4 regions of the Brenneria rubrifaciens genome follow, and region 3 is predicted to be linked to each of the others. Evidence: predicted binding sites of a transcription regulator. Region 3 holds the regulator's gene; each other region holds the start of a gene.
What was found. The regulator PurR, encoded in region 3, represses purine synthesis genes. The targets are predictions, from matches to a motif close to CANGCAAACGTTTGCNTG.
Positions count from the first base shown of each region.

Region 1: the regulator PurR is predicted to act here: its motif matches at 1,956-1,973, upstream of cvpA (colicin V production protein).
Region 2: the regulator PurR is predicted to act here: its motif matches at 2,011-2,028, upstream of purM (phosphoribosylformylglycinamidine cyclo-ligase).
Region 4: the regulator PurR is predicted to act here: its motif matches at 1,663-1,680, upstream of EH207_RS17535 (nucleobase:cation symporter-2 family protein).

Region 1 is NZ_CP034035.1:2,618,304-2,621,485, forward strand. Features, by position in the region: gene purF (amidophosphoribosyltransferase) at 1-1,361, opposite strand, end outside; gene cvpA (colicin V production protein) at 1,382-1,882, opposite strand; gene dedD (cell division protein DedD) at 2,023-2,718, opposite strand; gene folC (bifunctional tetrahydrofolate synthase/dihydrofolate synthase) at 2,708-3,182, opposite strand, start outside.
Region 2 is NZ_CP034035.1:1,099,015-1,102,196, forward strand. Features, by position in the region: gene purN (phosphoribosylglycinamide formyltransferase) at 250-888, opposite strand; gene purM (phosphoribosylformylglycinamidine cyclo-ligase) at 888-1,925, opposite strand; gene upp (uracil phosphoribosyltransferase) at 2,292-2,918, shown strand; gene uraA (uracil permease) at 3,136-3,182, shown strand, end outside.
Region 3 is NZ_CP034035.1:1,690,373-1,693,554, reverse strand. Features, by position in the region: gene EH207_RS07885 (Grx4 family monothiol glutaredoxin) at 1-254, opposite strand, end outside; gene cydH (cytochrome bd-I oxidase subunit CydH) at 561-650, opposite strand; gene purR (HTH-type transcriptional repressor PurR) at 1,027-2,058, shown strand; gene cfa (cyclopropane fatty acyl phospholipid synthase) at 2,404-3,182, shown strand, end outside.
Region 4 is NZ_CP034035.1:3,909,648-3,912,829, reverse strand. Features, by position in the region: gene EH207_RS17540 (AsmA family protein) at 1-64, opposite strand, end outside; gene EH207_RS17535 (nucleobase:cation symporter-2 family protein) at 220-1,608, opposite strand; gene recG (ATP-dependent DNA helicase RecG) at 1,773-3,182, opposite strand, start outside.

The DNA of each region.
Region 1 (3,182 bases), 930 kb from region 3:
ATATCCGGGTTATCTTCACGAGCTGCCGCGATAAGATCGCCCAGGTCCTGAAAAATCAGCGCATCCGCGCCAATAAGCTGGCAGATCTCGTCAACCTCGCGACCGTGGGCAATCAGCTCATTCACGCTCGGCATATCAATACCGTAAACGTTAGGGAAGCGAATTTCCGGGGCGGCAGAGGCCAGATACACGCGCTTGGCTCCGGCTTCGCGCGCCATTTCAACGATCTGCTCGGACGTTGTACCACGTACGATGGAATCATCAACCAGCAACACGTTCTTGTCACGGAATTCCGCACGGTTGGCGTTCAGCTTACGGCGTACCGATTTACGTCGCGCCTGCTGGCCCGGCATGATAAACGTCCGACCCACATAGCGGTTTTTCACAAATCCCTGACGATAGGGTTTGTTGATGATACGTGCAATTTCCAGCGCGATATCACAGGACGTTTCAGGAATAGGAATAACCACATCGATATCCAAATCTTCCCATTGACGCGCAATTTTCTCACCGAGCTTTTGCCCCATACGCACTCGGGCGCTGTAGACGGAAATTTTGTCGATGAAAGAGTCAGGGCGCGCAAAGTAGACGTACTCGAACAGGCAAGGGTTGCTCTTTGGATTATCGGCGCACTGGCGGGTAAACAACTGCCCTTTTTCAGTGATATAGATCGCTTCACCTGGCGCGACATCACGCAAAAATTCAAAACCCAGGGTGTCCAGCGCCACGCTCTCCGACGCCACCATATATTCACAGCGTCCATCGTCCAGATCGCGTTTACCGATCACCAGAGGACGGATACCGTTTGGATCGCGAAAGGCGACCATCCCGTGCCCGATAATCATGCTCACACACGCATAAGCACCACGAATTTGCTGGTGCGTCGCCGCCACTGCCGCAAAAATATTATCGGCCTCCAGAGGATAGTGCTGAAAACGATCCAGCTCTCTGGCAAAGATGTTTAACAGAACTTCAGAATCAGACGTGGTGTTGACATGGCGACGCTCTTGCTCAAACAGCTTTTTGCGCAGTTCGTGAGCATTAGTCAGGTTACCGTTATGCGCCAGCGTGATCCCAAATGGCGAGTTAACGTAAAAAGGTTGCGCTTCCGACGCGCTTGAGCTGCCCGCGGTAGGATAACGCACATGGCCAATGCCCATGTTTCCTTGTAAACGTTGCATGTGTCGTGCTTCAAACACATCTTTCACCAGGCCGTTGGCTTTGCGTAGGCGAAAACAGTTTAAGGCATCAATGGTGATGATGCCTGCGGCATCCTGCCCACGGTGTTGCAACACCGTTAACGCGTCATAAATCGACTGGTTGACCGGCGTAAAACCGGCAATACCGACAATACCGCACATGGTGTTTTTTCCTCTCAGCGCTACCGCAGCGTGACATGCTGCGGCAAGAAACTTGACGTGCTTTGCAGGTAGTCAAAAAACCACCTGATAATATAACTGAACTGCGGAATTAACTGGGACTGCTGCCAGTCGGCACTCTGTGAAAAACCGGTAAAGGTATCCAGAAAGAATAGCAGTGCGGAGACAATCAACACCCCCCGCAGTGCGCCGAAGCAAATGCCCAGTACACGATCGGTGCCCGATAATCCGGTGCGATCAACCAGTGAACCGATCACATAGTTGACGATAGCCCCCACAATCAACGTCGCAATAAACAGAATGGCAATCGCGATACCGTTACGGACCAGTTCGTCGTCAAAACGGGTGAAATAAACCGCAAGGTAGACGTAATAATTGCTGGCGACAAAAAACGCACATCCCCAAGTCACCAGCGACAACGCTTCACGTACAAATCCTCGAATCAGGCTAACCAGAGCCGAAAATCCGATGATGCCAATAATGACGTAATCAACCCAAACCATGAACGATCCTAATCAATAAACGATGCTATCGGCAAGCACTGCGACATCCTGTTTGCGGCGAATTCTAACAGAAAAAGAAAACGATTGCGTAACGTATTTCCGCCGATTTCAGCAATAGACACTAAAGACTCGCACCCGCCTTAACGCACACTGTGCGACCTCACCTGCCCGCTCAGCCCGCTAAGTTGTTGCAGTTCGCCCAACGATGCCTGCAACTTCTGCCTGGAGGCATCTGGGCCGACATAAATACGGGTAATTTGCCCTGGCACCGGCGTCGCGGGGACGGTATAAGCCCGATAGCCGGAAAGACGAAGCTTGGCGACAATCTCATTTACCTTGTCTGCATTTTTCAGCGCGCCAAGCTGGACGATATAGGCTTGTCCGGCAGGCGCCTGTTCCCTTGCCGGCATTTCGGTTCTGGTCTCCGGTTTCTTCTCGGGTTTGGTTTCAGGTTTCGGTTCCGGCTTTTCCTCCGGTTTAGGTTGTTCTCTCGATGCCACCGGCGGTTGAACAGGCGGTTGTTCAACCACGGTTGGCGGCGCCGTCACGTCTGCGGGCGCATTCGCGGCGGGAGGCGGATTCTGCGCGGATGGTGCCGCTGACTCATCCTGTGTTGCCGCGTCCGCCCCTTCCAGCGGCGGGTTCATCAAAGGCTGATTCAGCGAAGGCAGGGAGTCGAGTTCATTACTGTCTCCCGGTTTGGGGCTCAGCGGGATCGCCGCAAACTCATCTTCATAGTGCTTTTTTTTACCATCCAGCAAGCCGGGCAAAACAATCACGCCTAATGCGACAAGAATGATAGTACCTACCAGGCGATTCTGAAATTTACTCGCCATTCGACTCCTCCTCATCCAGCGCTTCCATTACTTGCGCTACCGTATGAAAAGATCCACACACAACCACGGTATCCTGTTTCGTCGATACCGTCATCGCCTGGCGCCAGGCGCTGGCAACATCGGAGAATAACTGACAGCGATCCAAATACCCGGCCAACTGCTCAGCCGTGGCGCCGCGCGGGCCTTCCAACGGCGCGCAATACCATTCATCCACCAGCGGCCGCAAATGGCCCAGCGTACCTGGAATGTCTTTGTCCGCCAGCATACCCACCACCGCGCGAATCTTCCCCGTTTTCGGCAAGGCCGCCAATCGGCCGGCAAGATACGCGGCGGCGTGCGGGTTGTGCGCCACATCCAGAATCAGCATCGGCCTTTGGCGGACAATTTGGAAACGACCGGGCAATACCGCCTGTTTCAGCCCCTGACGAATGGCCTCTTCGCCAATATTCAGCGGTGAGTAGTTT
Region 2 (3,182 bases), 590 kb from region 3:
ATGAAGAATGCCGCTGTAGTAGTCAATCACTTGGGAGGTTTGTCAATCAGGTCATGAAAAGGGCTGACCTGCCGTTGAGAATGTGACCGCGAATGTGTGAATCAAGCATCCTCAGCCATTCGCCAGATAACCAGATAAAGAGAGGAACCGCACCCGGACGCGATGATTCGCATGAAGGATAAAATAAGGTGGGGTGAAAGCCTTTGGCAAGATGTACATCCCTATCAGTATGGATGTACATCCAACCCATTATTCCGCCGCATAACCCTGGGGCGGAATGCGAACGCCATCCAGCCACGCCTGGTTTTCGCGCATGAGCAGGCGACCATTCAGAAACCAATTCACGACCATGGGATAGATCGTGTGTTCCTGTGTTTGCACGCGTGCGTTCAACGTTTCTTCCGTGTCGTTGCTGAACACGGGGACTTTCGCCTGCAAAATCAGCGGCCCGCCATCCAGCTCATCCGTCACAAAATGCACGGACGTGCCGTGTACGGTATCGCCGTTTTCCAGCGCTTTGCGGTGCGTATGCAGTCCAGGATATTTCGGCAACAGCGAGGGGTGGATATTGAGCAATTTACCGGCAAACTGCGCGACAAAATCGGGACTCAGAATCCGCATATAGCCCGCCAGCACCACCAGCGCCGGTTGATACTGTTCGATTTCCTGCGCCAGGGCCGCATCGTAGGCCACGCGATCGGGGAAGTCTTCCGGGCTGAGGGTATGCGCCGGAATATCCGCATCCTGTGCAATCTGTAAGCCGAGGGCTTCAGGGTTGTTGCTGAATACCGCGGCTATCTTTGCTTTAGTCCGTCCGCCCTTGCAGGCGTCAATCAACGCCTGCAAATTGCTTCCCTGACCTGATATCAAGACAACGATGTTTTTCATCAGTTAATGACCACTGCGTCTCCGGCATCGGTTTGCGTAATGACGCCGATTTTCCATGCGTTTTCGCCACTGCTGTTCAACAACGCGATGGCCTCGTCTGCCTGCTCGGTCGGCATTGCGATGATCATACCAACACCACAGTTAAAAGTGCGATACATTTCGTGACGGCTGACATTGCCAGCCTGTTGCAGCCAGTTAAACACCGCCGGCCAAGCCCAACTGGATTCGTCGATCGTCGCCTGCATGCCTTCCGGCAGTACGCGAGGAATATTTTCCCAGAAGCCGCCGCCGGTCAGGTGGGAGATCGCGTGTACGTCAACTTTTTCAATCAGGGAGAGGATGGATTTCACGTAAATTTTGGTCGGCGCCAGCAGGTGGTCGGCCAGCGGCTTACCTTCCAGTATAAACTGCTCGGGATCGGCCTGGCTGACTTCAAGGATTTTTCGTACCAGCGAGTAACCGTTCGAGTGCGGACCGCTGGACGCGAGGGCAATCAGAACATCGCCGGATTGTACTTTGCTGCCATCAATGATTTCGGATTTCTCAACCACGCCAACGCAGAAACCCGCCACGTCGTAATCTTCGCCGTGGTACATGCCCGGCATTTCAGCGGTTTCGCCGCCGACCAGCGCACAGCCAGACTGTTTGCAGCCTTCCGCGATACCGGTGATGACGCTGGCGGCCGTATCCACATCCAGTTTGCCGGTGGCGTAATAGTCGAGGAAAAAGAGCGGTTCGGCGCCCTGTACGACCAGATCGTTAACGCACATGGCGACCAGATCGATGCCAATCGTATCGTGACGCTTAAGATCCATCGCCAGACGCAGTTTGGTGCCGACTCCGTCAGTGCCGGAAACCAGAATCGGTTCACGGTATTTTTGCGGCAAGGCGCATAAGGCGCCGAAACCACCCAGCCCGCCCATGACTTCCGGGCGGCGAGTCTGTTTCACTACACCTTTGATGCGGTCTACCAATGCGTTGCCAGCATCAATATCCACACCTGCGTCTTTATAGCTGAGAGAGGTTTTGTCGGTCACTGCGGGGTCCCCACGAAGGTTACAATTTGTGGTTTAAAAAAAACAACGGGTCGTTAAAAAATCGAGCGCGCTAATTCTAACAGCGCGGGCAATCGTTTGCGAGTGATGTGTCACCGGCTGCCGGTTTTTCCTCATTGCCTTCGCCTCTTTTTGTCCGTCTTCACGCAAATTGCAATCTATTGGGTATGCACGGTAATTTCCCTTATCGGTTGATCTGGATCAGGCTTAATCATATAGCACGAGGCAAAAAAAGCGGTATAATCCGGCGATTTTTTTAGCGCCAGGCTATCCTGCCGGCCGCCGCAAACGGTGTTTAAAAACGTCTCCGGCGTTTTTTGTCCGTCCACTGTTCAGGGGGAGTAATTGATGAAGATCGTCGAGGTGAAACACCCGCTCGTCAAACACAAACTGGGTCTGATGCGTGAGCACGATATCAGTACCAAGCGTTTTCGTGAGCTGGCTTCCGAAGTCGGCAGTTTATTGACCTATGAAGCAACCGCCGATTTAGCCACCGAAAAAGTGACCATTGAGGGGTGGTGCGGCCCGGTTGAAGTCGATCAAATCAAAGGCAAAAAAATTACCGTTGTGCCTATCTTGCGCGCAGGTCTGGGGATGATGGAAGGCGTGTTGGAAAATGTTCCCAGCGCACGTATCAGCGTTGTCGGTATCTACCGTAATGAAGAGACGCTGGAACCGGTGCCCTATTTCCAAAAGCTGGTTTCTCACATCGAAGAACGGATGGCGCTGGTGGTGGACCCGATGCTGGCGACCGGCGGTTCAATGATTGCCACGATTGACCTGCTGAAAAAAGCGGGCTGTCAATGCATCAAGGTGCTGGTATTGGTTGCGGCGCCGGAAGGGATCGCCGCGCTGGAGAAAGCGCACCCGGACGTCGAGTTGTATACGGCGTCGATTGATAAGGGGCTTAACGAGCGTGGTTACATCATGCCGGGTCTGGGCGATGCAGGCGATAAAATATTTGGTACTAAATAGCCGGAACGCCGACTGATTCAGTCGGTTTTTTTGCGGCAGGCTATTCCGCCTGCTGACCGCACGATGCGGCGTTTTGGGCGCGAGCCGCCCCCCAGGAAACGTAATCATCAGCCTGAATAAATCGGCTCCGCTGTGGGGGAGAGTTAACTCTGGCTGCCATAACCGGTGTTGACATCAGCCGTACACAACAAATAGCAACGTTACAGAGGATATAAAGATGACTCGTCGCGCCATCGGGGTAAGTGAACGTCCACCCTTGTTACA
Region 3 (3,182 bases):
CAGCCGCCGACCAGTTCCCCATCCACCCACAACTGTGGGAAAGTCGGCCAGTTGGCGTATTTGGGCAATTCGGCGCGAATATCTGGATTCTGTAAGATATCGACATAGGCAAAACGTTCGCCACATGCTGACAACGCCTGTACTGCCTGTGCAGAGAAGCCGCAACTCGGCAATTTAGGAGAACCTTTCATATACAGCAGAATCGGGTTTTCAGCGATCTGACGCTGAATCTTTTCAATTGTCGTTGTCGTCATTCTCTTGCTTCCTCAAACCTTAATAAGATGGCTAACATCAGATGCATTAACCACGGGCCTCTGTCAGATGAGCCATTACAGCGCGATCTATTCAATTATATTGTACCGAGGGCCGTAGCGACAAAAAAACGCCATTTTTTGTGTGGCTTTGTTTTTTGCCACTTAATACAGAGACAAAATAAAGGTCACGTTCTAAGAATTTATCTCTCGCCCCCCTTCTCCCTGTCTGTACTCAGACACGCTTTGAGTCGCCAAAACGCGTTTAAACAGACGCACCGGCGAAACAAGTGAGCAGGTAAGCGCCAATCAGTTCAATACGGCGATAAAGCTGAATACCATGATCATGGCGAGCGCAGCAACGGTTGTCAGTAATGACAATTTAAGATCTGTATCCATAAGTCTCTCCTTTATCTATGACGGCAAATGATGAGAAGAAAGGCGTGTCCTTGATTGGGGATTCAACATCAAACGATAGTTTAAAACCACAACCCGATAACTCTGCCGATTCTTCCATAAGTTGAATGAAAAATCTCGTTCCTATGCCGCACTAATAGTATAAATTACTGCTTCCCCTTTCGTGGCAAATCGGACAAAATCCGCGGCTCAGGGTAGCGCTGCGTCCTGGTCGAAACGTCAACCTTGTTCCCCTCAGGTATAATATTCGGCACTCTCTACTGAATCCGGTTTTTTCGCCGGGAAGAAGAACTTCACACGCAGGCAAACGATTAACACTACCTACGACGGTAACAGGTAAGTCAGGAGTCATTTTTAGATGGCAACGATCAAAGATGTGGCAAAACGAGCGGGCGTTTCCACCACCACCGTATCGCACGTGATTAATAAAACACGTTTCGTCGCCGAAGAAACCAGGGCAGCCGTGAGTGCGGCGATTAAAGAGTTACATTATTCACCCAGCGCTGTCGCCCGCAGTCTAAAAGTCAATCACACCAAGTCCATCGGGCTGTTGGCAACGTCAAGTGAAGCGCCCTATTTTGCCGAGATTATCGAATCGGTGGAAAACAGCTGCTATGCCAAAGGTTATACGCTAATTCTGTGTAATTCACACAACAACCTCGACAAACAGCGCGCCTATCTTTCCATGTTGGCCCAAAAGCGCGTGGACGGCCTGCTGGTAATGTGTGCGGAGTATCCTCCCGCATTACTCACCATGTTGAAAGACTATCGCAGTATTCCGATGGTGGTCATGGATTGGGGACAGGCGCACAGTGATTTTACCGATACCGTCATTGATAATGCCTTTGAAGGCGGCTATATGGCAGGCCGTTACCTCATCCAACGCGGCCACCGGGACATCGGCGCCATTCCCGGCAGTCAGGAGCGTAACACCGGCAGCGGCCGCTATCTGGGGTTTTTGAAGGCACTGAAAGACGCGGATATTCCTGTGCGTGACGCGTGGATCGTTCAGGGCGATTTCGAGCCGGAATCCGGCTATAAAGCAATGCATCAGATTCTGGCGCGGAAGCATCGCCCAACCGCCGTTTTCTGCGGTGGCGACATCATGGCGATGGGCGCGATCTGCGCGGCGGACGAGTTGGGGTTGCGTGTCCCGCAGGATATCTCGGTCATTGGCTACGATAATGTTCGCCATGCCCGCTTTTTCACGCCGGCGCTGACCACGATCCACCAGCCTAAAGAGCGTCTGGGACAATCCGCATTCTCAATGCTGCTCGACCGTATCACCAGCAAACGGGAGGACGCACAGGTTATCGAAGTCCACCCGACGCTGATTGAGCGCCGTTCCGTGGTTGATGGCCCTTTCTGCGATCGCCCTCATCACGCCTGATATCGGATAATGTCTTCTCTCAGGCATCCGCCGTCCTTTCCGTGACACTGCTTCAGCCAATTTATACTTGTCCCCAGGCTGAAGCAGTCATAAACTGAATACGATTTTTACAAAAACTGCATTTTGCTTTCTTCAACTATCCTTAATTTTGCGCGCAAACGGATGCTGCGGAATTTATCTCAATGATGAGTGCCCCTACGTAGCTGCGTACCGGCTTTTCTTCTTCATTTTTCTCTGACGATTCAGAGAATAGGCGATAAGTATTTACCACTGGTATCAAACGTGGGTGAATATTGTCTATGTTTTCCTTGCGGCGCGTTATCGACCCCAAGGTAGGGAGAGGTTATGAGTTCATCATATATAGAGGAACTGGATAGCCATAACGCATCCTGGTTCCACATAGTGCATGAAATGCTGAGTATGGCGGATATCAAAATCAATGGTTCGCGTCCATTTGATATCACAGTGAAAAATCCAGAATTCTTTAAACGCGTGTTGCGCGAAGGCTCATTAGGGCTGGGTGAAAGCTATATGGATGGCTGGTGGGAGTGCGACCAGTTGGATATGTTTTTCCATCGCGTGCTGCTCGCCAAACTTGATAAAAAACTGCCCCGCCACCTGAGAGACATCTTACACATCGCCGCATCTCGTTTGATGAACCTGCAATCCAGGAGACGCGCGTGGATTGTTGGTGAAGAGCACTATGATTTGGGCAACGATCTGTTTTCACTGATGCTCGATCCCTACATGCAGTATTCCTGCGCTTACTGGAAAAAAGCGGCAACGCTGGAGCAGGCACAGGAAGACAAACTGCAAATGATCTGCGAAAAACTCCAGCTCAGACCTGGAATGACGCTGCTGGATATCGGTTGTGGCTGGGGTGGATTGGCGGAATTTGCCGCCCGTCGTTATGGCGTATCCGTTTGCGGCGTGACAATTTCCCGCGAACAGCAAAAGTTGGCTCAGCAGCGCTGCAAAGATCTGGACGTCACCATTCTGCTACAGGATTACCGCGACCTCACCCATGAGTTTGATCGCGTCGTGTCTGTCGGGATGTTTGAACATGTCGGTCCGCGCAATTATGACGCCTATTTTCGCGTCGTCAGTCAGAATCTCAAGCCTGA
Region 4 (3,182 bases), 1.8 Mb from region 3:
AAACAACCAGCGCCAGCAATGCCAGCAGAAACAGCGTCAGCAACAATTTCCCGAAAAATTTCATTGTGTCTGTCCAGGCCAATCGTCAGAGATAGTGAGTTTATGCCGCAATTACCTATAAGGCTCAATAGATAATGCAGTTATAAACAGTAAAAAGCGACCCGTGTTGCACACGTGTCGCTTCTTACTGTCAGGCGCCGCTATTTACGCTGGTTGATATTATTTTTCTTCCTGAGGGAAAACCAGGTTCAGTACGATTGCCGTGATACCGCCCGCGGCAATACCGGAAGAAAGCAGCGTTTTCATCCACTCAGGCGCGAATTGCAGAATCAGTGGCTGCTGCGACACGCCCAGCCCTACGGCCAGAGAAAGCGCGATAATCATGATGGCGCGGCGATTTAACGGCTCGCGAGAGACGATACGAACGCCGGATGCCGCGATGGTGCCAAACATGACGATTGTCGCGCCGCCCAAAACCGGCTCTGGAATGTGTTGCACAAAGCCGCTCACCGCCGGGAATAGACCCAGAACGATTAGCATCAGTGCAACAACAAAACCGACATAGCGGCTGGCGACGCCGGTAAGCTGAATGACACCATTGTTCTGACCAAAGCAGGAGTTCGGGAAAGTATTGAAAACCGCTGACAGGCAGGAATTCAGGCCATTTGCCAGTACGCCGCCTTTTAAACGTTTCATGTACTTCGGCCCGCTGACCGGCTGCTCTGATACATCGGAGGTCGCGGTGATATCCCCGATCGTTTCCAGTGAGGTCACCATAAAGACCAGCATCAGCGGGATGAGCAGGCTCCAGTCAAAGCCCAGTCCATAATACAGCGGTGTCGGCACCATGATGATCGAGCTTTCCGCCGTCGGCATGTTGTCCGGCAGCATGCCCATGATCCACGCGCCCAGATAACCGACCGCCATGGCGATCACCAGTGACGCTACGCGCAGATAGGGGTTGCGCTGGCGGTTCAGCACAATGATCACGATTAGAACAATCCCCGCCAGCAACAGATTCTTCGGTGCGCCGAACGTATGGTCGTTCATCGCGGCGTAGCCGCCGCCAATGGATGTCAGGCCAACCTGAATCAGAGACAGGCCGATGATCATCACGACAATGCCCGATACCAACGGCGTGATAATACGGCGCGCCAGGTGCAGGAAGCGGGAAAGAATAATTTCTGTGCAGGAGGCGACCATCAGCGTACCAAACAAGGCTGCCATCATGGTGGGAACATCCGCGCCGCCGTTTTTCAGCGCCAATCCGCCCATGATCAAGGGCGTAACGAAGTTAAAGCTGGTGCCCTGAATAGACAGCAGGCCCGAACCCACGGGCCCCCAGGTTTTAATTTGCAGAATGGAGGCAAGGCCGGAGGCAAAAAGCGACATGCTGATGATGTGCTGCGTGTCCTGTGCCGGCAACCCTAACGCCTGACAGATCAGTATGGCGGGCGTGATCACCGCGACAAACATCGCCAGCAGATGCTGACAGGCGGCAAACAGGGTTTGCGGCAGAGGTGGTCTGTCCTCCAGACGGTAGATCAACTCACTGTGCTTAGGTGCTGAAATTAGTTCTGACTGAGGAGTATCCGTGGTGGCGGTCATAAGAATGGGAGTACCTGAAATGACAAAGGAAGAATTTTAAAGATCTCTTTGGCAAAAGCAAACGTTTGCGAAACACTGTTTCTATATAATATGAAATTTGTCTGGCGCGCACTGACAGGTTATTTGAAGGCTATTCGGCAGGCGGGCGTATCACGACGTGATATTCATGCATTGGTATAACGGGCTCTTTCCGGTAACCAGCGTTCAATCAATGCCCTGGCGTGTTGCGGGTAACGTTGATGGAGGTGGCGCGCAACGCGCTGTATTTGCGGAATTAACGCCTGATCGCGTAGCAGGTCAGCTACTTTGAATTCGGTATTACCTGTCTGACGGGTACCTAATAGTTCTCCGGGGCCGCGAATTTCCAAATCGCGTTGCGCAATGACAAAGCCATCGTTGCTGTCACGCAATACCTGAAGCCGCTTCTGCGCGGTTTTACTGAGTGGTGTCTTATAAAGCAGCACGCAGTGCGAGGCAACAGCGCCGCGCCCGACGCGGCCGCGCAACTGGTGAAGCTGCGCCAGCCCCAGTCGCTCCGGGTTTTCAATAATCATCAGGCTGGCATTGGGGACGTCAACCCCAACCTCGATAACCGTGGTGGCGACCAAAAGCTGTAGTTCACCCTGTTTGAAAGCCTGCATAACGGTCTGTTTTTCCTGTGCTTTCATCCGACCATGCACTAATCCGACCGAGAGATCGGGCAGAGCCGCTTTCAACTCCGCGCACGTTGCTTCGGCGGCTTGTGCTTCCAACAGGTCGGATTCCTCAATCAGCGTACAGACCCAATAGGCTTGCCGACCTTCCTGCTGACAGGCACTGTTAACGCGCTGAATAATGTCATTACGGCGTGAGTCGGGGATCGCCACGGTGGTAACAGGCGTTCTTCCCGGCGGCAGTTCGTCGATGACGGAGATATCCAGATCCGCGTAAGCGGTCATAGCCAGCGTCCTGGGAATCGGCGTCGCGGTCATGATCAACTGGTGAGGGTGAAATCCCTGTTCTTCGCCCTTTTCCCACAGGGCCAGACGTTGATGCACGCCGAAACGGTGTTGTTCATCAATAATCACCAGCGCCAGCCCATTGAATTTTACCTGCTGCTGGAAAATGGCATGCGTACCGATCACCATGGATACCTGACCGTTGGCAATGGCGTCCTGCTGCGCCTGTCGCGCTTTTCCCTTTTGTTTTCCGGCCAGCCAGCCAACTTCAGTTCCCAGTGGTTCAAACCACTGGCGAAAGTTGTACGCATGCTGCTCCGCCAGCAGTTCGGTAGGCGCCATGAGCGCCACCTGTTTGCCATTTGCGATAGCGCGTAGCGCCGCGAGCGCGGCAACCAGCGTTTTGCCTGACCCGACATCTCCTTGCACCAACCGCATCATAGGAAAACCGTTGGTCATGTCGGCTTCAATTTCGCCGACGACCCTTGCCTGCGCCGGTGTGGGTGAGAATGGCAGGCTGGCGAGCAAGCGCTGTTTAAGCTGGTCGTTGGCTGGCAACGATATTGCCCGGTAACGCTGAGCACCCGCACGAACCGCCAGCATGCTCAGGTTATGCGCCAACAGTTCTTCCATGAT